2 regions of the Mesorhizobium sp. CNPSo 4661 genome follow, and region 1 is predicted to be linked to the other one. Evidence: predicted binding sites of a transcription regulator. Region 1 holds the regulator's gene; the other holds the start of a gene.
What was found. Region 1 encodes HrcA, which represses chaperone genes, less so after heat shock. Its sites were predicted from a motif close to GTTAGCACTCNCNNNNNGNGAGTGCTAAC; they were not measured.

Region 1 (17,153 bases):
CCTTGATCGTAGACCGCAGCGGAGCAGAATTCCGCACCGTTGCGGTGCCTCGAAGTCGCGGCATGGATCCTCGGGTCTGCGCGCGTCGCTTCGCTCCTTGCTCCGCCCGCGGATGACGAGGTGATGGGCGTTCCGGCCAATCTCCAAGGCGTGCGACCTGTCGAGCCAGACCGCCGCGCTCTTTTTTTAGGCCCACATCTCATGCGTTGCGTTCAGTTTGCGCATCAGCTCGTGCTGGCGCAGCCTCGCCCACAGGCGTTCGATGTTCGGCCAGGCGGCCCGCGCTTTCTCGATATCGGGATGCCAGGCCACCAGCATGACCAGGTAGATGTCGGCCAGCGACAGCGTCTCGCCGGCCAGCCAGTCGCGGCCGGCCAGCGCCTGGTCGACAATGGCAAAGCCGCGATCCATCTCGGCGACCGCCGCCTGCTTCACCGGCTGCAGGCCTTCGCCATCGGCGGTGTAGCGGTGCGCGTAATAGAGCCGCAGGACCGCCGGATAGAGCACCGACGACATGAAGGCCAGCCAGCGCAGGAAATCGGCGCGGCCGGGCGAGCCCGCTTCCGGCGCGAGACCGGCCCGCGGATGACGTTCGGCGAGCAGGATGCAGATTGCCGCCGATTCGGTCAGCGAATGACCATCGGGCAGCGTCAGCACGGGCACCTGGTTCAGCGGACTGATGGCGAGGAAGGCCGGATCGGGCGGATCTTTCTTCGGCACATCGATGTGCTCGAAGGGCAGGCCGGCCATGGCAAGCGCCGCCTCGACGACGAAGCCGCCGCTGCCCGGGCGCGTATAAAGCTTGTACATGAGAAATCCTCCCGCCGGCCGATTGGGGCGGCGGCGATATGAGCCGGAAGCCGCGCCCGCCTCAAGCCGGGCAGCGCCGGCCACGGGTTCTTTTTGAACAGTCCAGCCAGGGATCATCCGGAGAGTGCCGCTTGTCCGCAAGCTCTTGGGATTGACCGAGGAGTCCCCGACTTCGTCATCCACGGGCGGAGCAAGGAGCGAAGCGACGCGCGCAGACCCGAGGATCCATGCCGTGACGTCTCGGCGTCACAGCGTTGCGAATCTTTCTGTGACGAACAGCAGCTCCGCTAGTGTCCGCAAACTGTGGCGACAGACGGTATCCATTCTGGACCGTGGTATTCCCTGGCCACGGTCACGGACTGGATCCCAGGGTCTACGCGACGGAGCTTCGCTCCTGCTTCGCCCTGGGATGACGACCGTGAGGGCCGTTGCAGTCACTCTCCGAGGTATGCGCGCCTAAGCGCCCAGCCCGTCGAACAGGATGGTCGAGAGATAGCGCTCGGCGAAGGAGGGGATGATGACGACGAGGTTCTTGCCCTTGTTCTCGGGCCGCGAGCCGACGACGATGGCCGCCTGGAGCGCGGCGCCCGACGAGATGCCGACCGGCACGCCTTCGAGGCGGGCGACCAGACGGGCATTGGCGACCGAATCCTCGTTCGAGACCCTGACGACCTCGTCATAGATCGAGGTGTCGAGGATTTTCGGGGCGAAGCCGGCGCCGATGCCCTGGATCTTGTGCGGGCCGGGCTGGCCGCCCGACAGAACCGGCGAGGCCTCTGGCTCGACCGCCACGACCTGCAGCGAAGGCTTGCGCTTCTTCAGCACCTGGCCGACGCCGGTGATGGTGCCGCCGGTGCCGATGGCGGAAACGAAGATGTCGACCTCGCCATTGGTGTCATTCCAGATCTCCTCGGCCGTGGTGCGGCGGTGGATCTCGGGATTGGCCGGATTCTCGAACTGCTGCGGGATGATGGCATTGGGCAGCGTGGCGGCGAGCTCGTCGGCCTTGGCGATGGCGCCCTTCATGCCTTTCGGGCCTTCGGTCAGCACCAGCTCGGCGCCGAGCAGCGCCAGCATCTTGCGGCGCTCGACCGACATGGTCTCCGGCATGGTGAGGATCAGCTTGTAGCCCTTGGCGGCGGCGGCGAAGGCGAGCGCGATGCCGGTGTTGCCGGAGGTCGGCTCGATCAGCGTGGTCTTGCCGGGCGCGATCTTGCCGGCTTCCTCCAGCGCCTCGATCATGGCGACGCCGATGCGGTCCTTGACCGAAGCGATCGGGTTGAAGAATTCGAGCTTGGCCATGAGGTTGGCGACGATGCCCTTCTCCTTGGCGAACTTGTCCAGCCTGACCAGCGGCGTGTCGCCAATCGTCTCCGTGATCGAATTGAAGACGCGGCCGCGGCCGGGCACGCGCGCGGAAGAGACGGGCTTGTTCATTGGTTTCACTCCCAAGGCAAAGGCACAGGCAGACAGAATAGGGTTTTCAGCCGCGCAAGATAGGCCGGCGCCCGAAAATATCCGAGTGGGGCGATTGCTCAAAAGCGCCCGTGACCGGAAATGCATTTTCCGAAATGGCCCGATTTCGGAATGGCTTGGCCGAGATCGGGACGGGTTGAGATTGGAGCCTATTGGCGCGCCGCGATTGCCGCGGCCGCGCCCATCATAAAGCCGGCGGCCGTACGGTTCAGAACCTTCAGCGCGCGCGGCGATTTCAGGAACCAGCGCGCCTTGGCGGCCAAAACCAGATAAGGCACCAGCACCACGAACAGCACCACCACGGTGATCATCGCAAGGATGGCGTAGTCGGCAAGCGTGATCGTCTTCAGGTCGACGATGGTCGGCGTGATGGCGAGATAGAAGATCATCGTCTTGGGGTTGCCGAGCGTCACCGTCAGCCCGGCAATGAAGCTCGACACCAGCCCGCCCTTGGCCTTCCGCGCCTCGACGGTCTCAGGCGTGATGCCGCTGGTCCAGAAGCGCCAGGCGAGAAAGGCGAGATAGGCGACGCCGGCCCATTTTATGGCGAGGAAGACCATGCCGAAGGTCTGCGCGACGAAGGCGAGCCCGAGCACGACGGCGGTGAGATAGGTGAGGTCGCCGAGCATCAGGCCGAACGACATGGCCAGCGACGAGCGGAAGCCGGAGCCGAGAGCGCGGGCGACCAGCGCCGTGACGCCCGGCCCCGGAATGGCGGCGGCGACGCCGAGCGCGGCGCTGTAAGCGAGGAATCCGGTGAGTGTCATGGTTTTGGAAACTGGCCGTAGGAACCGATTTAGAGCCGGGCTTTTATCATGATGTCGGTTCGACGGTAATTCCCTCACGGCGGGATTCGTTGCGCCAGCGATGTAAGGAGTTGGTTTCCGCAGCGAGAAGAATTTTGACCGGTCGGCTATGTCTGCGTTGGTGGGGTGGTGGCATAGCTTGGAGATTGGCCGAGACGCCCACCCAGTCGTCATCCACGGGCGGAGCAAGGAGCGAAGCGACGCGCGCAGACCCGAGGATCCATGCCGTGACTTCGACGCGCCGCAATGGTGCAGATTTCTACGCCGTTTGCATCCTTCGGCCAAGGTAACGGCATGGATTCTAGGGTCTGCGCGCGTCGCTTCGCTCCTTGCTCCGCCCTAGAATGACGAGGTTGGGGAGGCTTCGGCAAATCGCCAGCGTTTGCGCTGATTTCATGGAAATGAGCGGTGAATGCCTTGCCGCTCGACAACGGCAGTCATCCCAAACAGCTACCCACCATAGCTAATGCGCCAAATCGTGCCGTTGCCGTCCTCGGTGAGGATCAGGGCGCCGTCCTTGGCCACTGCGATGCCCACCGGCCGGCCCCAGACCGCGTCGTCGGAAATGACGAAGCCGGTGGCGAAATCCTCGTATTCGCCGGTCGGCCTGCCGTCCTTGAATCTCAGCCGCACCAGTTTGTAGCCGGTGCGGACATTGCGGTTCCAGGAGCCGTGCAAGGCGACGAAGGCGTCCCCCTTGTAGTCGGCAGGGAAATTGTCACCCTCGTAGAAAGCGATGTTGAGCGGCGCCGAATGGGCCTGCATCAGCACGTCGGGCACCGTGACCTTGCCGGCGAGGTCGGGGCGCGCGCCCTTGTGGCGCGGGTCCTCGTTGTCGCCGATATAATACCAGGGCCAGCCATAGAAGGCGCCGTCCTTCACGGCGGTGGCGTATTCGAAGGGGGTATTGTCGCCAAGCTCGTCACGCTCGTTGACGACGCACCAAAGCGCGCCCGTCGCCGGCTGCACGGTCATGCCGGAACAGTTGCGCAGGCCGGTGGCGACGGTCCTGCGGTTCTTGCCGTCGGGGTCGAAGGCCAGCACGTCGGCGCGGCCTTCCTCCGAGCCCCAGGCCGCGCCCAGCGGCTGCGATTTCGCCCACGCCTCGACACCGCCCTTCGGCTTCGCGCCCATATCCTCGGCGATGTTGGAGCCGGAGCCGACCGACAGATAGAGCGTCTTGCCGTCTGGCGAAAAGGCGATGTCGCGCGTCCAGTGATGATTGGCCGGGATCTTGGCGACGATGGTCTCCGGCTTCCCCGAAGCCTCGAGGTCGCCGTCGCGGTAGGGGAAGCGCACGACGCTGTCGCTGTTGGCGACATAGACCCACTGCGGCTTGTCGCCCTGCGGGTAGAAGGCGATGCCGTAGGGCCGGGTCAGGCCCTTGGCGAAGATCGACGCCTCGGCAGGCTTGGCGCTGCCCTCGGCCAGACGGTAGACACGGACCTGGTTCGCCCGGCTGTCGGCCACGAAGAGGTCGCCGTTCGGCGCCACGCGCACGACGCGCGGACTGTCGATGCCGGAAGCGACCAGCTCGGCCGAGAAGCCCGGCGGAAGTCTCGGCTTGGCGCCTTCGGGGCGATCGATGACGCCGCCGCCGTTCGAGGCGGACTCCGTCACATAGGGTTTCTGCAGGTCCTGAGGCTTCAGCAGCCGGCGCACGCCCGGACGGTCGGCCTTCCAGTCGCCGAAGGCCTTTTCACCGCTGAGCAAGGGTTGATCGGCCTGCTGCGCGAAGGCGCCGGTGGCAAGGACCAGCGCGAGGCCCGCAAGGCCGGCGATCCGCATCATGCTGTTCTCCGTCGTCCGCCAACACGCCTCAATCGATCAGGCGCCCGGACCCAGGACATATTGGGCGCCCGATCTAGAAGAGAAGCTCGCGCACGCGGATTTGACGAGGCGCCGGGCTCAGGCCTCCTCGGCATCCAGGTCGTCGTCGAGCCGCTTTTCCAGCTCGACGAGGTCGGCCGGCAAGGGCAGGCCCATGGCGCGCAGCTCCCGCAATTTCTCGCGCAACTGTTCCTGGATCTCGTGCTCGTCCTCGGGCTGATTGATCATTTCCTGAAGCAGAAGGTCGATCTGGGCCTTGAGCGATTCCAGCGCCATGTTTTTCTCCTTTGCGCCCTCAGCCGCGTCGAGATTCAGGTCAGGCCGGCCTCACCTGGATATCGATACACCTAGCGCAGCATGCGCGAAATCAGCTGTGCCGTATAGTCGACCATCGGCACGATGCGGGCGTAGTTCAGCCTGGTCGGGCCGATGACGCCAAGCGCGCCGACGACGCGGGCGTCCTTGTCGCGATAGGGGGCGACGACCAGCGACGAGCCGGACAGCGAAAACAGCTTGTTCTCCGAGCCGATGAAGATGCGCACGCCCGGCCCTTCCTCGGCGAGGTCGAGCAGCTGCAGCAGTCCGTCCTGGGTTTCCAGGTCCTCGAACAGGTGGCGAAGCAATTCGATGTCCGCCTGGGCGGTGACGTTTTCCAGGAGGTTGGCGCGGCCGCGCACGATGAGCCGCGCCGGCAGGCCGCTTTCGGCGCCGGCCCAGACCGCGAGGCCCTTCTCGACCAGATCCTGCGACAGCGTGTCGAGGGCCGCCCTGGTCTCGTCCTTGATGCGGGCGATTTCCGCCCGTGCCTCGGCCAGTGTTCGGCCGCGGATGTGGGCGTTGAGGAAATTCGAGGCCTCGTGCAGCTGCGACACGGTGGTGCCGGCCGGCAGGTCGACGACGCGGTTCTCGACATCGCCGTTCTGCGACACCAGCACGGCGAGCGCCTTGGTGGGCTCGAGCTGGATGAATTCGATGTGCTTCAGCGCCACCTCGTTCTTGGAGGCGAGCACGAGGCCGGCGCCGCGCGACATGCCGGACAGCATCTGGCTGGCCTCGGTCAGCATATGCTCCAGCGTCGCGCCCGAGCCGGAGGCGCGCACCTGCGCCTCGATGACGCGGCGCTCCTCGTCGGAAAGGTCGCCGAGCTCCATGAAGGCGTCGACGAAGAAGCGCAGGCCGGTCTGAGTCGGCAGCCGCCCGGCGGAAACATGGGGCGCGTAGATCAGGCCGAGATGCTCGAGGTCGCTCATCACGTTGCGGATGGTGGCGGGCGACAGCGAGGAGGGCAGGATGCGCGACAGGCTGCGCGAGCCGACCGGCTCGCCGTCGCGCAGATAGGAATCGACAATCCGCCGGAAAATATCGCGCGAGCGCATGTCGAGTGACTGAAGGACCGGCGACTGAAACCCGGGACTCTGGGACGTCGGATCGACTGGTTTGTTCATACCGGCGAGAAACCTCCTGTTGAAAGATATAGACTTAAGCCACACCGGCGCAACCCAGTGCCGCGTTGCGGTCACAGTGCCGCGTTTGCGGCCACGGTGCTGCGTTTGGGGTCAACCGGCCCGTTTTCCTTTGCGACCCCATTTTCCTTTGCGACTTGCGCCGCATGCGTCTACAAGCCGGCCACGATTCCGAAATAAGAAGAAAGACAAGAGGCCTCGATGCGTCCTTCCAAACGCCAAGCCGACGAAATGCGCGCCATCTCTTTCGAGCGCGGCGTCTCCAAGCACGCCGAAGGCTCGTGCCTGGTGAAGTTCGGCGACACGCATGTGCTGTGCACGGCGAGCCTGGAGGAAAAGGTGCCGGCCTGGATGCGCAATTCCGGCAAGGGATGGGTGACGGCCGAATACGGCATGCTGCCGCGCTCGACCGGTGAGCGCATGCGGCGCGAGGCCTCCGCCGGCAAGCAGGGCGGCCGCACGCTGGAGATCCAGCGGCTGATCGGCCGCTCGCTGCGCGCCGTGGTCGACCTGCAGGCGCTGGGCGAGCAGCAGATCACCGTCGACTGCGACGTCATCCAGGCCGATGGCGGCACCCGCACGGCCTCGATCACCGGCGGCTGGGTGGCGCTCTACGATTGCCTGCGCTGGATGGAAGCGCGCCAGATGGTGAGCGTCGCCAAGGTGCTGAAGGACCATGTCGCGGCGATTTCCTGCGGCATCCATGACGGCCAGCCGGTCATCGATCTCGATTACATTGAGGATTCCTCGGCCGGCACCGACGCCAATTTCGTCATGACCGGCAAGGGCGGCATCGTCGAGATCCAGGGCACCGCCGAGGGCGAGCCCTTCTCCGAGGAGCAGTTCGCGGCGCTGATGGGCTTGGCGAAGAAGGGCATTTCGCGGCTGGTTAGCCTGCAGCAGATGGCGGTGGCGTAGGTTTTCGGATGCCGAGCCTGGGCCCCCCTCTCTGGCCTGCCGGCGCCGGCCCTTCGCTGTCGCTCCGGGCGTTCGTCGTTCGCAAAGCCAAGCAATTGGCTTTGCGTCCGCTGCGCGGACCGCTCCTCACCCCCCTCGAGGGGGGAGATTGGATGTCACACCGACTTTCGCCAATCTCCAGCGTTGCAGAACGCGCGGCGGCATCGAAGCTGCTAATCTCCCCCCTTGAGGGGGAGATGCCCGGCAGGGCAGAGAGGGGGGCCTCGTGATACCCTCCGCAATCCTCGAATCCGCCCTCTACGTCACCGATCTGACCGCGGCGGAAGCCTTCTATCGCGACATCATCGGCCTCGAGGCGCTCGGCAAGGTCGAAGGCCGCCATGTCTTCTTCCGCTGCGGCAATGGCGTGCTGCTTCTCTTCAACGCCGAGGCGACGAGGATCCCGCCGGCGCCCGACGCTCGCCTGAAAGTGCCGCCGCATGGCACGGCCGGCGAGGGACATCTCTGCTTCGCCGCAAGCGCCGATGAGATCGCCGCATGGCGCAAGCATCTCACGGCCAGGAGCATCGCCATCGAAAGCGATTTCGAGTGGCCGCAGGGCGGGCATTCGATCTATATCCGGGACCCATCGGGCAATTCGATCGAATTCGCCGAGCCAAGGATCTGGGGTTTTTGATGCATTCCCTCAACGGACAGAAAATCGTCATCGCCAGCCACAATGAAGGCAAGCTGCGCGAATTCGCCGACCTGATGGCGCCGTTCGGCTTCGAGGCGAAGTCGGCCAAGGAATACGGCCTGGCCGAACCCGACGAGACCGGCACCACCTTCGAGGAGAACGCCTACATCAAGGCCTACGCGGCCGCCAAGGCGACCGGCCTGCCGGCGCTGTCGGACGATTCAGGCCTTTGCGTCGACGCGCTGGACGGCGCGCCCGGCGTCTACACCGCCAACTGGGCCGAGAAGCCAGATGGCAGCCGGGATTTCGGCATTGCCATGCAAAAGACCGAAACGGCGCTCGAGGAGGCCGGCGCGACCGACCCTTCCCAGCGCACCGGCCGCTTCGTCGCCGTCATCTGCCTGGCCTTTCCCGACGGCGAGGCCGAATATTATCGCGGCGAGGCCGAAGGCAGGCTGGTGTGGCCGCCGCGCGGCACGCTCGGCTTCGGCTACGATCCGGTGTTCCTGCCCAATGGTTTCGACAAGACTTTTGGCGAGATGAGCGCGGAAGAAAAGCATGGCTGGAAGCCCGGCCAGGCGACGGCGCTTTCGCACCGCGCCCGCGCCTTCCAGAAATTCGCGCAGGCACGCCTGGATCTGGCACGCCTGGATTTGGCGCGATCAGGACCCGCATGAGCGCAGTGACGATACCGCTCGACCGGAGCCCCGGCTTCGGCGTCTATATCCACTGGCCGTTCTGCGCGGCCAAGTGCCCTTATTGCGACTTCAACAGCCATGTCCGCCACCAGCCGGTCGACCAGGAGCGTTTTGCCCGCGCCTTCGAAACCGAGCTCGCGACCATGCGCGACCGCACTGGCCCGCGCGAGGTGACCAGCATCTTCCTCGGCGGCGGCACACCGTCGCTGATGAAGCCGGAAACGGTCGGCGCGGTGCTGGAGGCTGTGGCGAAGAACTGGACCGTGCCGGCAGGCATCGAGGTGACGCTGGAGGCCAATCCGTCCTCGGTCGAGGCCGAGCGCTTTCGCGGCTATCGTGCCGCCGGCGTCAACCGCGTCTCGCTCGGCGTGCAGGCGCTGAACGACAAGGATTTGCGCTTCCTCGGCCGGCTGCACAATGTCGAGGAGGCGCTGCATGCCATCGGCCTCGCCCGAGAGATTTTTCCGCGGCTTTCCTTCGACCTGATCTATGCGCGACCCGGCCAGACGCCGGAGGCGTGGGGGGCGGAGCTGGAGCAGGCGATCGGCTATACCGTCGACCACCTGTCGCTCTACCAGCTCACCATCGAGGAGGGCACGCCCTTCCATGCGCTTTACGCGGCGCGCAAATTCACGCTGCCCGACAACGACCACGCCGCCGACCTCTATGCGCTGACGCAGGAAGTGACGGCGGCGCACGGCCTGCCGGCCTATGAGATTTCCAACCACGCCCGGCCGGGCGCGGAAAGCCGGCACAATCTCACCTATTGGCGCTATGGCGAGTATGTCGGCGTCGGACCGGGGGCGCATGGCCGTTTCGTCGAGAACGGCCGCCGCACGGTGACGATAGCGGAAAGGATGCCGGAGACCTGGGCCAATCTGGTCGAGGCCAAAGGGCACGGCGTCACCGGCGGCGAAATCCTGACCCGCGCCGAGGAAGCCGATGAGTTCCTGCTGATGGGGTTAAGGCTTGCCGAAGGCATCGACCTGCAGCGCTACGAGACGTTTGCCGGGCGCAGCCTTTCGACCGCAAGGCTTTCGGTGCTGCAGGAGGAAGGTCTGGTGGCGCCGGTCGGCAATGCGAGGCTGCGTGCCACGAGCGCCGGCATGATCGTGCTGGATGCGGTGGTTGCCGATTTGGCCAGGTAGCTGCTTGAAGAAAATCCTCTTCGTCTGCAGCCAAAACCGCCTGCGCAGCCCCACCGCCGAGCAGGTGTTTTCCAGGCGCCCCGACATCGAGGTCGAATCGGCCGGCACCAATCATGATGCCGACAACCCGCTGACGCATGAGCTTGTCGCCTGGGCCGACGTCATCTTCGTCATGGAAAAGGCGCATCGCGCCAAGCTGCAGAAGAACTTCCGGGCGAGCCTGAAGGGCGCCAGGGTGATCTGCCTGGATATTCCAGACGACTACGAATTCATGGACCCGGAACTGGTGCGGCTGCTTGAAGTGAGGGTCCCAAGATATCTGAATGCCGCGTCCGCGAGATCATCAACACGATCCTGACTTCTCCCATCGCATCCGGGGCATGGTTGTCGATAGCGTTAGAAAGTGGCGTTGTCGGTTCAACATTTGATACGGGACACCGATATTGAGCTAACTCTTTCGTCCGCTCCTGTGACCGAAAAGTAACATCTTTGCGGTCACATCGGAGATATTCTCAAGACTGCCGATTACCGGATCAGAGCGCCTGTCGTTTAGGGAACTTCCATGCGAGCTTCCAATTTTGCCATCCTGGCGTCGCTTGTTTTCGCAACTCCGGCGTTCGCTGCCGATCTTGCCGCCCAAACGGCCGAGCCTGCATCCTACAGCTGGACCGGCTTTTACGTCGGTGCCAATGTCGGGGGAGCGTGGAATGACAGCAAGTGGACCGATTTTGGGGGCCCGGAGTTCAACACGAACGGCAGCGGTGTCGTTTATGGCGGCCAAATCGGATACAACTACCAAATCCAACAATTCGTGCTGGGCGTAGAAGCTGATTTCGACGGATCATCCGTCAAAGGTGATAATCAGTGCTCGACGACAGCTGGAAGTGTTTGCAGAACGAAGCAGGACTGGCTTGCCTCGGTTCGCGGGCGCGCTGGCTATGCCTTCGATCGGTTGCTGATATATGGGACTGGCGGCGTCGCCTTCACGAAATATAAGTTTGATCAGACCGTCTTACTTGATCAGTCATGGAATGGCGGCTCACGTACCGGCTGGACAGCTGGCCTTGGTGCTGAGTATGCCTTTTCGGACCACATCACGGCAGGCGTGGAGTGGAAGTATTACGATTTCGGGAAGAAGACTGGCGACGGGGGCATTTCGCCACCCTCGATCAGGTTCAATGAGACCGAAAACAGCGTTATTGCCAAGGTGAACTATAAATTCTGAGCGGCTACGCGAAGGTGGGTTAGCAGGCGCGGCGTGGCCAGCGGGCTGGCATCATTCCCTGTCGGCGCACGTCCGGTGCAACCGTTTCGAACGGCGACCGGCGTCACATGGTTCTGCGCTTTCGCGGTGACTCTGGCGGCACGATACCTCTAATGCATGTCGCGCAAAAGTGACCTCGGTTTTGCGGCAACGATATGCATTAATCAACGACCTATCTCTTTGTTTTTACGCAGTTCCGGACGGAAAACCGCTCACACTTTTCCTGGAATTTCTCTAAGCGTCGTGCTTCTGGCGGTGCTTGCCGCGGGTCTTCTCGCCATGCGCCTCGCCGTTGCGAGCCTGCTTCTGGTCGGCCTTGTCGCGGCGCGCGCCGGGCTGGGCGGCGATCGAATGTGGGGCCATGCCCTCGCGGGCGGTTTTGCTTTCAAGTCGGCTGATAAAAATGTCGAAGCGATTGGGCATCGTTCGGTCCTGCCTCCTCCCGGGGAATCAGGGGTTAAATTCGCCGATGTGGGTTTCGTTCCGCACTGTGGCAAAGGCATGGCGATTTCCTTTATGCCGACCTCACGTTTTGCAACGGGGCGTCAGCCATGCGAAACAGATTTGGTTCTTTCGCAATTCCGGACGGAAGGCTACGGCGAAGTCGCCGAGCCTAACCGCTCACACTTTTCCTGGAATTGCTCGAATGAGGGGCATTCGGTGACCGGCGACAAACGCAGCTATCTGATCGGACAGACCGAGATCGCGGCGCGGGCGCTTCAGCCGGCGCTCTATCTGGTGGCGACGCCGATCGGCAATCTGGCCGACATCACGCTGCGCGCGCTGGAGACGCTTGCCGCCGCCGACATCGTCGCCTGCGAAGACACGCGCGTCTCGCGCGTGCTGCTCGAACGCTACGGCATCCGGCGGCGCACCACCGCCTATCACGAGCACAATGCGAGCGAGGCCGGACCGAAGCTGATCGAGGCGCTGGCGGCCGGACAGAGCGTGGCGCTGATCTCCGACGCCGGCACGCCGCTGGTCTCCGATCCGGGCTACCGGCTGGTCGGCGAGGCGCTGGAGCGTGGCATTCGCGTCGTGCCGATCCCGGGGCCTTCGGCCGCGCTCGCGGCGCTGACCGCTTCCGGCCTGCCCTCCGACGCCTTCCTGTTCGCCGGCTTCCTGCCCGTGAAGACCGGGCAGCGGCTGACCAAGCTGGAAACGTTCAAGCAGGTGCCGGCAACACTGATCTTCTTCGAGTCGCCCAGACGGCTGGCCGAGACGCTCACCGCCATGGTCGAGGCGCTGGGTGGCGAACGGCAAGCCGCGATCGGCCGCGAGCTGACCAAGGCCTTCGAGGAGGTGCGCACCGGAACGCTGGCCGAGTTGGCGGACCATTATGCGGCCGCCGACACGCCCAAGGGCGAGATCGTCATCTGCGTCGGTCCGGCGGAGGCCGTGGCAGACCAGCCGGCCGACATCGACCGGCTGTTGTTGTCGCTCGCCGCCGAAATGCCGGCCTCCAAGGCGGCGGCGGAAGCGGCGAAGATGACCGGCGGGCAGAAGCAGGCGCTTTACCGGCGGCTCCTGGAGCTTAGGGACAGACCATGATCCCAAAAAGTGGAAACCGGTTTTTGGAAAAGATCAGGGTCAAACAAAAAGATGGCTGAGCGCACGGCCGGCCACCGGCGAAAAGCCTATCGGCGCGGCCATCGCGGCGAATGGCTGGCGGCGCTGGCGCTGATGCTGAAAGGCTATCGCATCCTTGCCCGCCGCCACCGCACTAGGCTCGGTGAGATCGACCTGATCGCCAGGCGCGGCGACCTCGTGCTGTTCGTCGAGGTCAAGACGCGCCGCACGCTGATCGAGGCGATGGAGGCAATCGGCCGTGAATCGGAGCGCCGCATCGAGGGCGCCGCGGATTTGTGGCTGTCGCGCCAGCCGGATTACGGCAGGCTTTCGATGCGTTTCGACATGGTGGCGGTGCTGCCCTGGCGCTGGCCGGTGCATGTCGAGAACGCGTTTTATGGACGGAATTGAGGGTTACTTTGGGCGTCGGCGGGACAGCACCCCCCTCTGTCCTGCCGGACATCTCCCCCGCAAGGGGGGAGATTGGCAGTTAGGCGCCGCGCCCTTCTTCGACGTCGATAATTGGCGAAAGCCGCGATGGCGTCTGATCTCCCCCCTTGCGGGGGAGATGGCCGGCAGGCCAGAGGGGGGTTGGCGGGAACTCGACAAAGCGGTGTGGGCGAAGCCCGCCTCACCCCCAGACCATCAACGCCACCAGCCCGACGCCACCCACCACAAGCCGCCACCAGCCGAACAGCGCGTAGCCGTTGCGCGAGACGTAATCGAGCAGGAAGCGCACCACGATGAGCGCGGTGACGAAGGCCGCGATGAAGCCGACGGAAATGATCGGCAGGTCGGCCGAGGTCAGCACGTTGCGGTTCTTGAACAGGTCGAAGGCGAAGGCGCCGACCATGGTGGGCATGGCGAGGAAGAAGGAGAACTCGGCTGCCGCGCGCTTGTCGACGCCCATCAGCAGCGCGCCGACGATGGTCGAGCCGGAGCGCGAGGTGCCGGGGATCAGCGACAGGCACTGGAACAGGCCGATCTTGAGATAGACGCTCAACGGGAAGCGCTCGACGTCGTGATGCACCGGCTTGAAATTGATGCGGTCGACGACAAGCAGCACGACGCCGCCGATGATCAGCATGATGCAGATCAGCCTGGGCGATTCGAACAGGATGGTCTTGATGAAATCATGTGCCAGCGCGCCGATGACCGCCGCCGGCAGGAAGGCAATCAGGATGCCGATGACGAAATGCCGGGTCTGCGGATCGCTGGGCAGCTTGATCAGCATCTGCCAGAGCTTGCTGAAATAAACGCTGAGGATGGCCAGGATCGCGCCGAGCTGGATCAGGATCTCGAAGGCCTTGCCGGTGGAATGAAAGCCGAGGAAATGGCCGGCAAGCAGGATGTGGCCGGTCGAGGACACCGGGATGAACTCGGTCAGGCCCTCCAAAAGCCCAAGCAGCAGCGCTTCGACGATGGTCTGGCTTTCCATGGCAACCTCAGGATTTCGGGGATAGATGGGGACAACGGCTTGCTTGTCACGGCGCGGAAGTCCCCCTATAGGTCGCAACACCGTGACGGCCGCATGACGGGCCGCCAAGACTTACCGGCGCGGGTAACGATTCGCCAGTGCGCCCTATCATCGCGGAACCATGCTGACGCTTTTCCATCATCCCATGTTCGCCACCTGCCGGTTCGTCCGCCTCGCCTTCGGCGAGTATGGCGAGGAGTTGGCGCTGATCGAGGAAAAGCCGTGGACGCGGCGCAAGGAGTTCCTGGCGCTGAACCCGGCCGGCACGCTGCCGATCCTGCTGGCCGAAGGCGACGTGCCGATCGTCGGCGCCATGGTTATCGCCGAATATCTCGACGAGACGCGCGGGGTGCTGAAGCGCGACAAGCGGCTGTTCGCCGAGGACCCGATGCAGCGCGCCGAGATTCGTCGGCTGACCGACTGGTATCTCAGCAAGGCCGAAAGCGAAGTGACGCGGCATCTGGTGCGCGAGCGGGTGCTGAAGCCGGTGATGCCGGAAACCGCCGGCGGCGGCTCGCCGGATTCGGCGGCGATCCGCGCCGCGCGCGCCAACATCCGCCAGCACATGAAATACACCAACTGGCTGGCCGGCACCCGCCATTGGCTGGCCGGCAGCAAGGTGACCTATGCCGACCTCGCGGCGGCGGCGACGCTGTCGGTGCTCGATTATCTGGGCGAGATCGACTGGCGCGAACATGCGGCCGCGCGCGAATGGTACACGCGGGTGAAATCGCGGCCGTCATTCCGGCCGCTGCTCTCCGACCGGGTGCGCGGCTTGTCGCCGGTATCGCATTATGCGGACCTCGATTTCTGAAACCTTACGCGCGCTGATCGAGGCGGAGGCGCGCCGCGCCGGCTTCGAGGCCGTCGCCGTGACCCGGCCGGATGCGATCCCGCTGGCGCCGGCAAGGCTCGCCGAATTCGTATCCGACGGTTTCCACGGCTCGATGGACTGGATCGCCGAGACGCTTCAGCGGCGCGCCGAGCCCTCGACGCTGTGGCCGGAAGTCCGCTCGATCATCGTGCTCGCCATGAATTACGGCCCGGACCGCGACCCGCGCGATATCCTCGCCAAGCCCGACCGCGGGGCGATCTCGGTCTATGCGCAAAACCGCGACTATCACGATGTGATGAAGGGCCGGCTGAAGGAGATCGCCGGCAAGATCGTGGCCAAGGCAGGCGGCGACGTGAGGGTGTTCGTCGATACCGCGCCGGTGATGGAGAAGCCGCTGGCGGAAGCGGCCGGGCTCGGCTGGCAGGGCAAGCACACCAACCTGGTCAGCCGCGCGCATGGCTCGTGGCTGTTCCTCGGCACGATCTTCACCACGGCCGAGCTGGAGCCGGACCAGGCCGAGATCGACCATTGCGGCTCCTGCCGCGCCTGCCTGGACGCCTGCCCAACGGACGCTTTCCCGGCGCCCTACCGGCTCGACGCGCGGCGCTGCATTTCCTACCTGACCATCGAGAACAAGGGGCCGATCCCACGCGAGTTCCGCGAGGCGATCGGCAACCGCATCTATGGCTGCGACGATTGCCTGGCCGCCTGTCCATGGAACAAATTCGCTCGGGTGGCTTCGGAGGTGAAGCTTGCCGCGCGCGCCGATCTGCGTGAGCCGAAGCTTTCGCAGCTGCTCGCGCTCGACGATCCGGCGTTTCGCGCTTTCTTCTCGGGCTCGCCGGTCAAGCGCATCGGCCGGGACCGTTTCATCCGCAACGTGCTGATCGCCGCCGGCAATTCCGGCGATGCGTCGCTGGCCGCCATTGTGCGCGGTCTGCTCGACGACGCCGCGCCGCTGGTGCGGGGTGCGGCAATCTGGGCCCTGTCGCGGCTGCTCTCCGAGCGCGAATTTGGCGAGCTTGCCGCCAAAGCCTCGAAGACCGAGGCGGATGCGATGGTCCGCGAGGAATGGCTGGCGGCACCGGCACATCCGGCAAAGGCCGATTGAAGGAGGTTCATCGATGAGCGAAAGACGCTTCTTCATCTTCGGCGCCGGCTATTCGGCCAGGGCTTTCGCGCGGGCCAACGCGCACCACGAGCCGATCTCCGGCACGACCCGGGCGCCGGAAAAGTTCGAGGCGCTGCGATCGGCCGGCATCGAACCGCTGCAATTCGACGGCGCGCTGCCGCCCGAGCTCGGCGATGCGCTCGCCAAGACCACGCATCTCATCGTGTCGGTCGCTCCCGACGAGGCCGGCGACCCGGTGCTCAACGCCGCCGGCGATGCGCTGCGGAATAAGATGCCGGCGCTTGAGTGGATCGGCTATCTCTCGACCGTCGGCGTCTATGGCGACCATGGCGGCGCCTGGGTGGACGAGACCAGCGACTGCCGGCCGGTGTCGAAGCGCTCGGTGATGCGGGTGGCGGCCGAACAGGAATGGCTGACGCTTGGCCGCGAGATCGGCAAGCCGGTGGCGATCCTGCGGCTTTCCGGGATCTACGGGCCGGGCCGCAACGCGCTGGCCAATCTCGAGGACGGCACGGCGCGGCGGCTGGTCAAGCCGGACCAGGTGTTCAACCGCATCCATTGCGACGACATCGCAGGCGCGCTTTGGCTTCTGGCTGAAAACAATCTCGGCGGGATTTTCAACGTCACCGACGACGAGCCGGCGCCGCCGCAGGACGTCGTTACCTATGCCGCCGGGCTGATGGGCCTCACACCGCCGCCCGAAATTCCTTTCGAGACCGCCCAACTTTCGCCCATGGCGCGGTCTTTCTATGGCGAGAACAAGCGCGTCGCGAATCAGGCGATCAAGGCCGCTGGCTATCGCTTCCGGTTCCCGAACTACCGGGTGGCGCTGGAGCGGATGTGGGCCGAGGGCAACTGGCGGGACGGCGCGCCGCGCAGCCCGATGAGAGGATGATGCCGAAAAATGTGAAGCGGTTTTCGGCATCACCCTTCCTTGATTGAAGCCGCATGATCGATGCGGGACGCGCGGCGTGGTATGATTCGTTCCCGATCAGGTTCGCCTGACCGCGCGGCAAAACGGATAGACTGGAGAGGGGCCCCAGCCTGATGA
Region 2 (14,100 bases), on a different contig from region 1:
GGCTTCAGCAGCGGCTTGCGGGCGAACCGGCGCAGAACCGTGCGACCGAGTTGCTGGCCAGGCATTTCGATGACCCTGTAGGTAACGAAGGACAGGACGCAGACCACCGGCAGCACAATCGCCAGCACGATGGCGAAGCGCAGCGGCGGCGCGAGGCCGTCGCCAAATCGGGCAATGATGAATGCCGCGACTGGCTGCAGCACCAGCAGGTGGATCAGATAGATGCTGTAAGACAATTCGCCGAGCACACGGAACACGCCTCCGCCCAATGCGACGGCGATCGTTCGCGCCATGGCACCCGCCGTGCCGGGCAGCATCCGGTAGAGGACAAGGGCAAAGAACCCAAGCACCAACGCTTCGCGTATCAAGAACTTCGAGAGGCCGTAGCCGTCGCCGAAGGGGATGGCCGCAAGCGCCATGGCCAAGGCCAGATGAAGCAGTGGCCGCGGTTGCCTTTGCGCCAGGACGCCCGCCAGAAGCATGCCGCACAGGAAGACCTGGATCTTCAGCGGCAGCAACGACGGCATCGGGAAATGGACCGAGATCGCATTGAGGATCATCACCACGAAGGCGCCGAGAGCCGCCACGACTATCGCGCTCCAGACCCAGTCGAAACGGCGCACCAAAAGCATGAGCGCCGGGAAGACCGCGTAGAACTGCATTTCCAGCCCGAGGCTCCAGTCGGGCAGCGGCGTCCGGTAGGCAAGGTTCGGGGAAAGGCCGAACAGGAATGTCAGGTGGGCGGCGATGTTCTTCAGGCTGCTGTCGAGGAAGCGCTCGGGCGCCTGCGGCACACGGCCCAGGAATGCGTCGATGACCGTCCGCGATTCATAAAGATACGGGCCGAGCGCCAGCGCGAAGAACATCATGACGTAGAACAACGGCGCGATGCGGAAATAACGCCGCGTCCAGAATTTCAGCCAGGTTTCAGGCCTTTGCCAAGGCTCCTTGTCCTGGCGCAACTGATAGTGGAACACCATCAGGAAGCCGGACAGCATGATGAAGAGATCGACGCCCAGCGCAGGGTCGCCAAGCACCGGGAGATGCCAGCCTGTCAGGAGCAGGCAGTGACCAACCAGCACCCACAACGCGGCGGCAGCGCGAAGCCCATCCAGGCATTCGATGCGCGATGAATCGGTAAGGCTATCGTTCATGCTGCACTGCAGCATGGCGAGCGAGCCCAGAATGTCAACCCTCGATGGTCTGTCAGCTGAAATTTGATGCGGTCACGCGCGTCATATCGGCCCACCTAGTCCGGCTTACGGGCTGAGGCTGGATCTGAGCAAGGGGAGGAATACCCGCTGATGGTGTGGGGCTTTGGCCCGAAACTCTGGGTAACAACCTGACCAGTTTCGCGATGTTGCGAATGGCCTATTTGGGGCCGCAAGCCGACCGTCCGCCATTGGGGGAGTTCAGCGACTTGCTGCCATTCGGCAGCCGAAGGTGTGGCCTTAAGTCGCAAACTATCGGCTTCGTATAGCAGGGCCTGGGGCTTCATTGATGCCGCGACCAACACCATATGACGACCCATAGCCTTTCAAAACGAGAAAAGCTCGCCTCGGAGCGGTCGCGCTGCGGCCGTCAGTCCGGTATCGGCTTATGAACTAGGAACCTGAAGACCATCATGCGTGAAAATATCAGACTGACTTCGAGAGACGTCCCCCTCATCCAACTAGGCGTCTATCAGTGCCGCTTCCCGGTAAGCGAAGACCCATCAGTGCCCGGCGGTTATCGTTTTTGTGCTGGGCCAACTTCGGCGGATCGCGTCTACTGTGATCACCACCACAGCATCGTGACTGCCCTCGACCCTCGTCGAGCCCGGCCGGGTCGCCTCTTCGCTCAACGACGCGCCGCGTAGGTCACGTTGGGGGGTGCCGTCCGCGCTTTGGCGTGTGTCGCTTCGTCGTCGAGCATTTCCAGACCTTGGCGCACCTGATGTCGCCTATCGCGAGGGCTGCCTGGTCCGTACGGATTTTCATCTTCGTCCAATCGACGGCGTGAAAAGCCGCCGGGGGAAATGTCCATGTTGGCCGCCGGCCGAAGGTGAAAGTACGGCAACTTCCAGGCTTGGCGAGAATCGGCGGGCGGCGAGATCCAGGCGCAGTGCCGACTGACGCTTCGCGCCGCAATCAGAGCTGGTTCAGCAGGCCACGGGGAAGGTCCAATGACTTCTTAAGCCAGTTGCGTCGCGGGGCTTCCGCGGCTTTCTGAAATGGCAGTGCTGAGCACCCTTCCTGCATTTTCGTCCACGAAGGGCTATTAAGCACCATGTCGCAACGCGCGAGGTGACCTTGCCCCGCCACGGCCAAACAAGCGAAACTTCCCGCGGGAAACATCTGACCGTCACCTCGACAGGACGAGGCTGAGGCAGCCCTCGGTATCCGGGTAGCGCCGCCAGGACAGTAATCGGCGATCCTGTTCCAGGAAAAAACGTTCTGGTCGTTTTCGCAACGAGCGAGATAGCTATTGGGGCCTGTCGCCAGACAGGAGTACTGGCCCAACTCGAACTCACCATTCGGGGCGAGACACTTCGCGTCCGCCGAGCTTGCCATAGCGACCCCGGCGAATACCGCGGCAGAAACGAACAATCTGACGTTCCGTTGCTTCAAATGCATCCTCCAATCGGACTGATCGCATTTCTGGATTGCGGCATAATTCTGTTCTGGCCTTCAATTCAATAAGCGACGATGCATGGCAGGCGGTCATCGACCAGATCGATAGCCACGTCAAAGCGCGACCGACTAGAGCGTCCATTGCGGCGGGTCACTTCGGGGCCGAGAACGGACCGTCTAATATCGGCAGCACATCGCCGAAGCTGCCGTGGCAGCAGTCACTGGGACCAGTAGTAAGCGATTGATGCGCCGATCACCGCGCCGGCGACGAATCCACCCACCAAGTCTGCCGTGCGGACCGTTGGTGATCACCGCGCTATGCAGCAACACCATGGCCTGGGATATCACCTAAGGTTTGCCTGTGCGTTCTATGTCGAGGGAAGTGCCAGCCGATTGGCCTGCAACGATACGGCGGAAGAACCACAGAATGACTGGGCAGACCAGGAGCATGACGGCGCCGAAGTCGAGCGCGGCGCTTGCGGAACCGAACGACGTGGAAAGCTTTCCGCCGATCGCGGAACCAACCGGGCTTCCAGCATAGAAAACCGTATAGAATATCCCCATTCCGACCGCCCGTGTCTTCGGCTCGAGCACACGCGCAGGAAGGCTCATTATCGCCCCGGCAGGCAAGCCGCAAACGGCCCCGACGGCAATGACGACGGGAAGCACCTGGTCGCTTCGCGACAGAAGAACCGTCAACAGCGCAAAGCCAATGCAACCTGCGACAACGATAGCTTCGCCGCGCTTGGTCAGATCAGCGAGGAAGCCCCCGACGGGAACCGAAATTGCCGTGAGCCAGAGGACGATGCTGATCGTTGGTCCAGCTGCAGCCATGGACCAACCTTGCTCGACGAGCATCGTTGGGCCGAAACTGAAGATCATCACCAAACCGAGATTGTAGAGACACCAGATCGAGCTAGCGGCAATCACCGCACAGACCGTTTCCGAGGTCACACTTCCTCGTTCGCCTTCAACGGAGGCGGCCGCCTCCGGCTCGTGGTAGAAAAAGGCCATGAGGACAAGGCCGATCAAAATCCATCCTGCGACAGCAAGGTTGACGAGATGAAGGCCGAACCTCGTTGCGATCCATGGCAGGAGCATGAGCGAGATTGCGATGCCCACCGGCCACGAGTTAACGAAAATGGCCATCGCTGTTGCAATTTCGCGGCCGGTGAACCAGTCGGCGACCATCTTGGTCATCAGGACGCTCAGGAGAATGCCGCCAGCGCCGGCGATCAGTCGGCCTGCGATTTGCACGCTCCATGACGCCGACGAGGCCATCAGCAATTCGCCTGCCAGCATCGCCAGGAGTCCCGCAAGAACCATCGCCTTGTCGCCATAGCGGCGTCCGATGGTACCACCGGGGAAGGCGAGCAGGACGCCCGGAGCAAAATAGACCCCGATAAGGACGCCGATGTCGGCCAGGCTCGCACCGAGGCTTTGGCTAAGCTGCGGCGCTACGGCCCCTACGCTGCCAAACTGGAACGCGAAGGCGGCACGAGCGACAAACAAGACAGCAAGAATGGTCCAGCGGCGCGGCACTTGAATCCTCCCTAGGACTGACGATCGGCGCATGGTTTTCACCAAATGCGTCGCGGGCTCAGTCCCGTCCACCATTGTTCAACGCTTGCAGATCATGTCGGCCAACGGCCCAGGCCAGCGCCTCTTCGAGTCTGTCGTCACCCCAAAACGTTTCGCCATCCACGACGAAGGCCGGGGAACCGAAAATGCCATAGCTGCGGGCCGCATCGGTTTCAGCCTTGAGCCGCTCGTGGGCACGGGCGCCGTCGGCCTTGGCAATCACATCATCGACATCCTGACCGAGGGGGGCCAGCACATGGCCCAAATGGGCGCGGCTACCCAGTTCCATGCCTTCCAGATACCATGCCGAGAAGCTTGCGATGGTATAGGCCTCGCACCAGCCCTCTTCGGCCGCTACCATGGCGATCCGGTTGGCCAGAAGGTCCGGATCGGTCGGCCAGATGGGCGCCTTGACATAAGGCACGCCGTGCGTCGCCGCGCGCCGCTCCACATCGCGCCACATGTACTTCACCTTTGCCGCCTGAGTGCGGAGGGCAATGTTGTTCTCGGCCATCACGGTTCGGACATTGAAGGGGCGCCATCGAACGGCAACACCCGACTGTTTCGCCATCGCGGCAATGCGCATCACCGACAGATATGCGTAGCCGCTCCCGAAGAAATAGAAGAAGTCGATCTGCTTCATTCCCACCGCCTCCACGGCCGCAGCCGATTCGACACGAACCAATGCCTCAGTCGGTGCTGTTAAGGCTGCACACGCGTATGAGCCATGACCCGTCGGGCTGCCGCTCGAACACGTCGACTGATGTACCGTTGCCGACTTCTAGCCCCTCGGTGTACGTGGCCAGGCACCAAGCCAAGTCACCAGATTTGCCCGCGTGCATCACTGTCATCTTCTTGTCGGTCGCCTCGCTGTGCCCGTTCGTCCAGGTTGCGTGGAGGGCTTCGATCGCGTCGCGGCCCCGAGCAGGAGGCGCATAAGGCGAATGTAATTCGGCATCGGCCGTAAACATCGCGCCGCATGTTTTGGCGTCGCCGGCCCGATAGGCGGCCACGTAGGCATTCCAGAAAATCTGCAGTTCCTCGTGGATCGACACCGCCGGCCCCTCCAGGGGTGAGATTGCTATATTAGCAATTTCTCAGACATGCGACAATTCTCCCATGCGGGGTCGGCCGCCGGCCATCTTCCCATCTAACCGTCATCGCGGTGGCCCCATGGTGGGGGTGTCAGTCTCCCTTCTGGCAGTTTGCGACCTCACACCGCGCACATGTGTCCGCTTACGGGATATCGCAAAGGCGGGCTCTACGTCTGAGTTAAGGCGCAAAGCAGCCGTTGAAGTGGCCCCGGCAAATGATCAGGCCATCGTCCATGAGATCGATTCACGTATCAAAGGGTGTTCCCGCAGGCCCTTTGCTTGGTGGTTCATGAGGTTACACTGGCCTCATGACCTTCAAACTGACATTCCTTGGCACCTCGGCGAGCGTGCCCTCGGCCGAACGCAATCATCCAAGTCTCCTCATTGAATCCGGAGGCCAGCGGATCTTGGTTGATTGCGGCGAAGGTACTCAGCGACAGCTGCTGCGTGCCCGAGCCGGCTTCAGGCGGCTCGACCGTCTGCTTCTCACGCATGCGCACTTCGATCACGTGCTCGGGATTCCGGGGCTGTTCTCGACACTTCGGCTCAGGCAGAGCGAAGAACTCGTGTCCGTTCACGGAAGCCGGGAAACCCTCGACGTCGTTGCCCGCATGCTCGCGGGTCTATGGGGCGAAGGTCGGTCGCCGATCTCTTTGGATCTCGTGCCGCTGACGCCGGGTTTGGTCGTCGACGCAGATGAGTTCAGGATCGACTGCTTCCAAGTCCGACATCGCGATACCGATAGCTACGGGTTCGTATTCGAGACGCCGCCGCGTCGACACCTTCGCCCGGACCGTTTGGCGGCGCTGGGTGTGCCGGATGGTCCAATCAGAAAGGAACTGGCGGAGGGCCGCTCCATCATCCTCTGCGATGGCAAGGCGGTTGCACCTGAAGAAGTTCTTGGGCAGCCCGAAGGCGCCAAGAAGCTCGTCATTATCGGCGATACCGAGACCACCGATGGTTTGAGAGAACAGGTACGCGGCGCCGATTTGCTGGTCATCGAAGCCACGTTCCTTCAACGAGATTCAGGCATGGCCCGCGAGTACGGCCATCTCACAGCGGCGGAAGCCGCATCGGTGGCGGCGAACAACCATGTGAAGCAACTCGTTCTCACCCACATCTCCGGCCGCTATTCTGATGAGGAAATCCTAGCCGAGGCCATGCAGACGTTTGCGAACTCCGCGGTCGCAACGGATTTCACAATCCTTACGGTCTAGGGGCGCGTATTCATAAATTCAGAATGTCCGCTTTTGAAAGGTAAAGTGGACTCGCGCCCCCGGGTACGGGGCCTAGATCGATCGTATCTGATCCCAAAGCACTTTGGGTTCCCATAGCTCGAACGATGACATTCAGGATCGGCATCATTTCGGACACACACGGCTTGTTGAGGCCCGAGGCAGAGCGTCGCCTAGCCGGTGTCGATCATATCATTCACGGCGGAGATATAGGCAGGCCAGAGATCATCGCCGCGCTTCGAAGGATTGCGCCGGTCACCGCCATCAGAGGAAACGTGGACACCGGAACCTGGGCCGCGCAGTACGCTGAGACTGAGCTCGTGCGGCTTGCGGGGCGAACGGTCTATGTGCTTCACGACTTGAAGACGCTGCAGATCTCGCCGGCCGCGCTTGGCATCGACATGGTAATCTCGGGCCACTCTCACATTCCAAAGATCGAGACTGTCGATGGGGTGCTCTACTTAAATCCCGGCAGCGCCGGCCGGCGGCGCTTCAAGCTGCCGATCACGTTGGCGACGGTCGATGTCACGCCTAGCCACATGCAACCAGTCATTCACGAACTCGGCGACGCTTGATGCGTCGCACGCACCCTGAGGCGAATTGGACGCCAAGAAATGTCTGGAATGGGCTGAAAGCTGAACATGTGCTTTCGGGATATTTGGACCAAATTGCCAACCTTTCCATCGAAGGAACCGCACTGGGGATGTTGCGATCGTCCCGGCCGGCGCTGCGGCACTCGCGGCAATAGATGATTTTCAGATGATCTAATTGCAGGCAAGGCTGATCGGGACCGAACCCGCCTGGCCAGCGCGGCGACGTCACGCACCGCCCTGCGCTCGCAGGGGAGGCAACAATAAACCGATAGGCCTGTGCCAGCCGCAAGCTTGCCGCCGAACGCGCCTCCGAAAACGGGTATTCCTTGCCAATGGCGATCTCCTAGGAGGTCGCCCATCCTGATATTTGTCTTGGCGCTGGGTTTGGCAAGAGCCCGCCCGAAGGGATTAGAACGGGCTCCAGGCCTCCCAACATGACGCGAACTACTTCGCGTCCGGCATTTGGTCCAAACCGGAGCCGTGCTCGAATGTTCCATTAGAAAGATGCCGATGCTCGATGAGGGTCGACGCTGACCGCAGATCGGGCCGTCGGCCGCACGCTTGCCCGTGCCGCAGCTTTCCCTGCCGCGAGCATGCGGTCCGACAATTCGGTCCCTTCCACGGCGCGGGCCAAGTGAAGAGCGCCAATGTGGTCGAAAAGACGCCCAGCGCAACGGCCTCCGGATCGTCGGTCGGCGGCAATGCATTAAACGCGCTCGGCGTTGGGATCGACAAGCCTCTGCATATCGCTTGCTTTCTCGTGCGTTTTGACCGCGGAACAACCCGCCCCATGGGCAGGCCTACGATGACGCCTGGGTCACGCCACCAGTGGCGGCTCGTCAGTCAGACTTCCGGCAAGATGGAGCTCCCTGAACTTGGCGATTGGGGCTGACGATATGCCGAACAGATCCCAGCGCTCGAATCTCAGCCGTCCTTTCGACCGGCGACCACAACCACAGCCCCCATCGGCAAGACGCACGACAGCCATGCGTGTCGGGTAATCGAATCCTTTGAACGAGACGATCCCGCCATCCGCAATCCACAAGTTCGATCCTAGCGGTTCCAGCATGTCGCTAAGTCCAATAAGGCGCTAGCAGCGCGGTTCACCTGGCTAGGTACTGCCACGACCGCCATGCGTAGCACTTTGGAGTTAGGCCCGAACCGCAAAAGGAGCTTTCCAACTGAGCTACACCTCAATTGCGGTGGTGTCTCAGTTTCGAATTGACGGGCCTCCGAGGCGGTCATTCAGCTAAGACCTGAAACGTGCTATGATTCGGCACATGGGCAAAAAGGCGAAGCGAAAGCAAAAGCAAGCAGTTGAAGCCCTTTTAGATGGCGAACGGGAGCGAGAGGCTGACTTCTACGCTCGTAAGGTCGGCATCACCCGAGACGAAGCTCTCAGGATCATTAATGAAGCTCACAAGCCGAAGCTCTCGATAGTTCCGAAAGACAAGGGCAAATAGCTCTTTTAGGCGGCCTTCTTTTTGTAAGGCCCGCCACTGCCGGGTTTTGGCGCAACGGTGTCCATCTTCTCGCATAGACACGCCAGCGGGCCTTGGCCGTCGTCATTTCCAGCGTCTTGGCCTGCTGCCAGTTTCGTGGACACCTGGATAAGGTGTTTGACGGAACTGGAGAGTGGGAATGCAAAGAAGGACGTTCAGCCGCGAGTTCAAGCTTGAGGCGGTGAGATTGATCAAAGATCGGGGCGTGGCGGTGGCCCAAAGCTCGGCCTTCTGCGCTGACGTAAACCAGATCCGTAACGTCACCATGCAACACCTCCTCATCCTCTCACATTAGGAGTATTGCGGCGACCCTTGAACCCACCGGCGCAAAACTGCCGTTCGGCAGACGACAAACGGAATATGGGTGGGTGGCCGGATCGGCTTCTTGAATCGACTTTGGCGAACTGCCTCGTAACATATTGATAAATAACGATTATATTAGTCGCAGAGGGTGTGAGATTGCAAAAGAAAATCAATGGTTTAGCGGATGGTTAGCCAACCCATATCCTTCGTATGATCTCGTATGGTCTGGCGAACCTAAAGAACGGGAGGGCGACTAAAAAGGTATGGATGAATGCGTATTGCGCGGCCGCTTTGGGGCCGGAAGCAGAGGGTCCGGTTCTGAAACGAACTGGCCAGAAAAGTGCCATTCCGTTGGCAACCCCATCCAGGACACAACGACGTTGCTGGCCGTAACCCGAAAGCTGACACTCGACTGCGGCGCCGCCTTGGCCGTTTTTTGCGTCAGGAGTTGACTTTCATGTCGCAACAGAACGTTCCTGATAGGACGCCCCTACCGGAAATCCGCGGCAGTCAAGGTGTAGGAACTGCGGCGGTCCCGGGAGTAGGCTTTGCCGGCAACCTTGTGGATGGATGATCGCAAGGTGTCGAAGGCTGACAGGTATTTTGTTTCCGACGCCGCTGTCCCGGCCAGAGCGCTGTCGGATTTTGCCAGCGCCTCGATCTCGACGAAGAAGCGCACTTCGAACATGCCGTCATGGCCAGTGAAGCGGACGGCGTTGCGGGTTTCGTCAAAGCTGCGGCTGGGGTTGGGAAACGAGAGCGTCATGACTAGCCCGCTGCTGTCTCGTGCGGGACAATTGGCGGCGCGGCAACCCGCGCCCTGCGGCGCTCGGTATTGCCCCGGTTGAGGGACAACATGCTGCGCGTCGCATCCGAACGGTTGAGTCCGGTCATAGCAACGCCGTCCTCATGCGCCGGAATACCGGTGAAGACGCGATAGACGGTCCAGGAACGATCCGCTTCGACGCGGCGGCCATATTGACGGTTTGTGAAGTCGCGTCCCGGCGCGCCACCCTCGTTTTCCCAGATCCGAGGCGCGGCGGCATTGCGCTGCCGATCGGTTTCGGTGTTGCGGGCATTCATGATGCTGGCCTTTCCACATTGACCGCTTGCGTGGCGAGAGCGCCCGAATAGAGTGCTGCGCCATTCGCGTCGGCGATCGTCATGGCGTCTGGCCGTGGGGGCATGTTCAGGGTCTTGGCCAGAAACCTGGCGATTTCGATCGCATCGTCGAGGTCGACCGCTTCCACGGTCTCGCGGCCGATCAGGGTATGCGCATCGTCCGCTTCCCTTGTGCGATAGAATTCGATCAGGATCTTCATCGCCCGTCCCGCCGCGTCAGTTCTTGCCCCTGCCCTGCCGCGCGGCGAACTGATGTTGGCGGCAAGCCTGGTCTGGGTGCCGAACACGCTTTCAGCTTTGGGCAGGACCTTTTCCTGCTTCGGCTTCCTGATTTCCCGGCTGGAGCGTTTCTGTCCCTTTGGCATGTGCGAACGTCCTTTCGATGAGTGTCATGGCGTCACCGGGCGACCTGTCGACCGATTCGAGACTGTCCTGCGTCGCCACCCGTTCATGACGTTCGCCGTCGCTGCGGATGCGGTATTGCAGCGAATCTCCCCTCGGCGGGAGCGTGGCCGTGATGCGGTAGATTTCCGCGGTCGTTGAGAACGTGCCAAAGCCGCCCTTCAGCCGGACAGCCTGTTCTACGGCAAACAGATGCGTTGCAGCTTCGCGGCGGATCGGGCGTGTGTTGCGTTGCATCAAGGTGGTGGTTCTCGTCATTGTCTCTGGTCCTGCTCCAGTGCGGCTTCAAGCGATGCCGGATCGATCGGCACCATCTGCTGCGTGGCTCCGCCGGCGGAGATCGCCGGCAGGTGAATGAAGGTGGCCACGCGGCGCCATGCGATCAGCGAAGCCCCTTCGAGGGCTTCCTCGTCTTGATCGACGCGATACTCTCCAGGTGGTTGCGGCGTATCGAGGCCGGGCAGCGAAAACGCCGCCCTGAAGCGAACGATTGAGGGTATGGTGCGGCTGGTCATCAATTGCGGCTTTCCGCGGAAACGCACGGCGCCTTTCCGTATCATTCCCACTCGAACCGCCGGAACGATGCCCGACGCTGCCAGTACATCCGTGGTCAGCGTCGGTTTCATTCCAGGGTTCGAACGGGACGAAATGTGCGCCGGACCGGCGCATGCACTCGTTTTCGAGAATTGGTGGTGAATGGCGGGGCTCTGACACAAAGCCAACTCGACCAAATCAACGAACTTTACATATGCGCCTCAATTGAGTTGCAAACAAGGTCGCGACACTTTTTATTTGAGCTTTGAAATAACAAATCGGCATCCGTGAAATTCAAGGTGGCAGAAAGTTTTCCGCCAACGCCAATGAATTTCTGCGCGGCTCGAAATTATTTCATTCGATTGTTTGGGCATCCACGAGAATTAATTCTGGCACTCCTATCTATCGAGTGCCAACGCGCCTATACAGGAGCAGCGGCCGCCCATGCCGGCCCCAGAAAGAAGTTCCCCCATGAAATTCCGGCCACTCCACGACCGCGTCGTCGTCCGGCGCGCCAAAGGCGACACCAAATCCAGAAGTGGCATCATCATTCCCGACAATGCCAGGGAGAAACCTCAGGAAGGCGAAGTGATCGCCGTCGGCCCGGGCGCACGCGACGAAAGCGGCGCCTTGATCGTGCCCGATGCAAAAGCCGGTGACTTCATCCTGTTCGGCAAATGGTCGGGTACCGAGGTCAAGATCGACTGCGAGGACCTTCTGATCATGAAGGAAGCCGACATCGTGGGGATCATCGACAAGAGCGAGACCGGCATTGTCGACAAGACAGTGGCCGTCAAGAACGCCGCCTGACCGGGCACGCTTCACGGCTCACTCCAATTTTTGAATGGGATGATCAATCATGTCTGCCAAGGAAATCAAATTCTCCACTGATGCCCGCGACCGCATGCTGCGCGGCGTCGAGCTCCTCAACAACGCAGTCAAGGTGACGCTCGGCCCCAAGGGCCGCAACGTCATCATCGACAAGGCTTACGGTGCGCCGCGCATCACCAAGGACGGTGTGACGGTGGCCAAGGAAATCGAGCTTACCGACAAGTTCGAGAACATGGGCGCGCAGATGGTGCGCGAAGTGGCTTCGAAGACCAATGACCTTGCCGGTGATGGCACCACCACCGCCACGGTGCTGGCCGCTTCGATCCTGCGCGAAGGCGCCAAGCTCGTCGCCGCCGGCATGAACCCGATGGACCTCAAGCGCGGCATCGACCAGGCGGTTGCGGCTGTGGTCAAGGAGATCCAGGCTCGGGCCAAGAAGGTCAAGTCCTCGGCCGAGATCGCGCAGGTCGGCACCATCGCCGCCAATGGTGATGCCAGCGTCGGCGCCATGATCGCCAAGGCGATGGACAAGGTCGGCAATGACGGCGTCATCACCGTCGAGGAAGCCAAGACCGCCGACACCGAACTCGACGTCGTCGAGGGCATGCAGTTCGACCGCGGCTATCTCAGCCCGTATTTCGTCACCAATGCCGACAAGATGCGCGTCGAACTGGAAGAGCCCTATGTGCTTATCCACGAGAAGAAGCTCGGCAATCTGCAGGCGATGTTGCCGATCCTCGAAGCGGTGGTGCAGGGCGGCAGGCCGCTGCTAATCATCTCCGAGGACGTCGAAGGCGAGGCGCTCGCCACGCTGGTCGTCAACAAGCTGCGCGGTGGTCTCAAGGTCGCGGCTGTCAAGGCGCCGGGCTTCGGCGATCGCCGCAAGGCGATGCTGGAAGACATCGCCGTGCTCACCGCCGGCCAGATGATCTCGGAGGATCTCGGCATCAAGCTCGAAAACGTCACGCTAGAAATGCTCGGCCGCGCCAAGCGCGTGCTGATCGAGAAGGACACCACCACGATTGTTGATGGCGCCGGCACCAAGGCGACGATCCAGGCGCGCATCGGCCAGATCAGGGGACAGATCGAGGAAACCACCTCCGACTATGACAAGGAAAAGCTGCAGGAACGGCTGGCGAAGCTCGCCGGCGGCGTTGCGGTGATCCGCGTCGGCGGCGCCACCGAGTCGGAAGTCAAGGAAAAGAAAGACCGCATCGACGACGCGCTGAACGCCACGCGCGCTGCTGTCGAGGAAGGCATTGTTCCGGGCGGCGGCGTGGCGCTGCTGCGCGCCAGGTCTGCGCTCAAGGGCCTGACCGGCGCCAATGCCGATGTGACCGCCGGCATTTCGATCGTGCTCAGGGCGCTTGAGGCGCCGATCCGACAGATCGCCGAGAATTCCGGCGTCGAAGGTTCGATCGTCGTCGGCAAGCTTACCGACAGCAAGGATCACAATCAGGGGTTTGACGCCCAGAACGAGGGCTATGTCGACATGATCAAGGCCGGCATCGTCGACCCGGCCAAGGTGGTGCGCACTGCACTGCAGGATGCCGGCTCGATCGCCGCGCTCTTGATCACGGCCGAGGCCATGATCACCGACATTCCTGCCAAGGATGCCGCGCCTTCACCTGGCGGCGGCGGCATGGGCGGAATGGCATACTGAGACCCTGGCGCCAGGATAAGCCCGTGCGTGAACCGACGCTGTTTCCGGTGTTCGGCAGGCTTGGGGTCAAGTCGCCGGCCGCCGTCGCAGCGAGCCCGGCCATATCCAGGAGCTTGAAGAATGTGGTGGCCGACATGCGGGAGAGCCTTTCATCGCACGGGGGCTTGGCTTTGAAGCTCGGCGTGGTGCTGTGGACAGCCCTTGTCCTGGCGGCGGTGTTTTTCATTCTGCAGGCCTGAACCGGTCGACATCGCGGCGGCCCGATAATCCACAGTTTGCAACACTTTAGCTTAACCGACGTTCCATCTAAACGCTGGCAGCTAGAGACAAACCTATGAGCCCAAAACGGACGTCCCACGTAAAGACTGATCGGCCGGCCGCGGTGACGGGAGGCGCTACGCCGGATTGGAAGGAATTGGCCGCAACGGCCTTTCAGCGGACCAGAATGCCCATGGTGGTGGCGGACGCCACCGCGGACGACTACCCGATTGTTCTGGCGAACCCGGCCTTCCTCAGTCTGACCGGATATAAGGCAGACGACGTGTTAGGCCGTAACTGCCGTTTCTTGCAGGGCAAGGCAACCTCCCCGGCCGCGGTGGCGGAAATTCGGTCCGCACTACGAGAACAG

Region 2: the regulator HrcA is predicted to act here: its motif matches at 11,367-11,395, upstream of AC0YKC_RS30730 (co-chaperone GroES).

What each region holds. Positions count from the first base shown of each region.
Region 1 covers NZ_JBWGIO010000007.1:194,889-212,041, forward strand. The annotation lists gene AC0YKC_RS12650 (glutathione S-transferase family protein) at 187-810, opposite strand; gene cysK (cysteine synthase A) at 1,267-2,247, opposite strand; gene AC0YKC_RS12660 (LysE family translocator) at 2,436-3,053, opposite strand; gene AC0YKC_RS12665 (PQQ-dependent sugar dehydrogenase) at 3,543-4,883, opposite strand; gene AC0YKC_RS12670 (hypothetical protein) at 5,001-5,198, opposite strand; gene hrcA (heat-inducible transcriptional repressor HrcA) at 5,270-6,367, opposite strand; gene rph (ribonuclease PH) at 6,587-7,303, shown strand; gene AC0YKC_RS12685 (VOC family protein) at 7,569-7,979, shown strand; gene rdgB (RdgB/HAM1 family non-canonical purine NTP pyrophosphatase) at 7,979-8,656, shown strand; gene hemW (radical SAM family heme chaperone HemW) at 8,653-9,825, shown strand; gene AC0YKC_RS12700 (low molecular weight protein tyrosine phosphatase family protein) at 9,830-10,183, shown strand; gene AC0YKC_RS12705 (outer membrane protein) at 10,388-11,050, shown strand; gene AC0YKC_RS12710 (hypothetical protein) at 11,324-11,512, opposite strand; gene rsmI (16S rRNA (cytidine(1402)-2'-O)-methyltransferase) at 11,750-12,640, shown strand; gene AC0YKC_RS12720 (YraN family protein) at 12,692-13,069, shown strand; gene AC0YKC_RS12725 (undecaprenyl-diphosphate phosphatase) at 13,290-14,096, opposite strand; gene AC0YKC_RS12730 (glutathione S-transferase family protein) at 14,257-14,949, shown strand; gene queG (tRNA epoxyqueuosine(34) reductase QueG) at 14,930-16,081, shown strand; gene AC0YKC_RS12740 (SDR family oxidoreductase) at 16,095-16,997, shown strand; gene mepA (penicillin-insensitive murein endopeptidase) at 17,150-17,153, shown strand, end outside.
Region 2 covers NZ_JBWGIO010000030.1:26,541-40,640, forward strand. The annotation lists gene AC0YKC_RS30670 (acyltransferase family protein) at 1-1,154, opposite strand, end outside; gene AC0YKC_RS30675 (MFS transporter) at 2,961-4,154, opposite strand; gene AC0YKC_RS30680 (2-hydroxychromene-2-carboxylate isomerase) at 4,213-4,836, opposite strand; gene AC0YKC_RS30685 (YybH family protein) at 4,883-5,248, opposite strand; gene AC0YKC_RS30690 (ribonuclease Z) at 5,596-6,504, shown strand; gene AC0YKC_RS30695 (metallophosphoesterase family protein) at 6,630-7,097, shown strand; gene AC0YKC_RS30700 (hypothetical protein) at 8,396-8,578, shown strand; gene AC0YKC_RS30705 (DUF1488 family protein) at 9,411-9,686, opposite strand; gene AC0YKC_RS30710 (hypothetical protein) at 9,689-10,003, opposite strand; gene AC0YKC_RS30715 (hypothetical protein) at 10,000-10,242, opposite strand; gene AC0YKC_RS30720 (hypothetical protein) at 10,334-10,702, opposite strand; gene AC0YKC_RS30725 (hypothetical protein) at 10,699-11,070, opposite strand; gene AC0YKC_RS30730 (co-chaperone GroES) at 11,450-11,788, shown strand; gene groL (chaperonin GroEL) at 11,838-13,472, shown strand; gene AC0YKC_RS30740 (hypothetical protein) at 13,496-13,711, shown strand; partial or broken gene AC0YKC_RS30745 (PAS domain-containing protein) at 13,807-14,100, shown strand, end outside.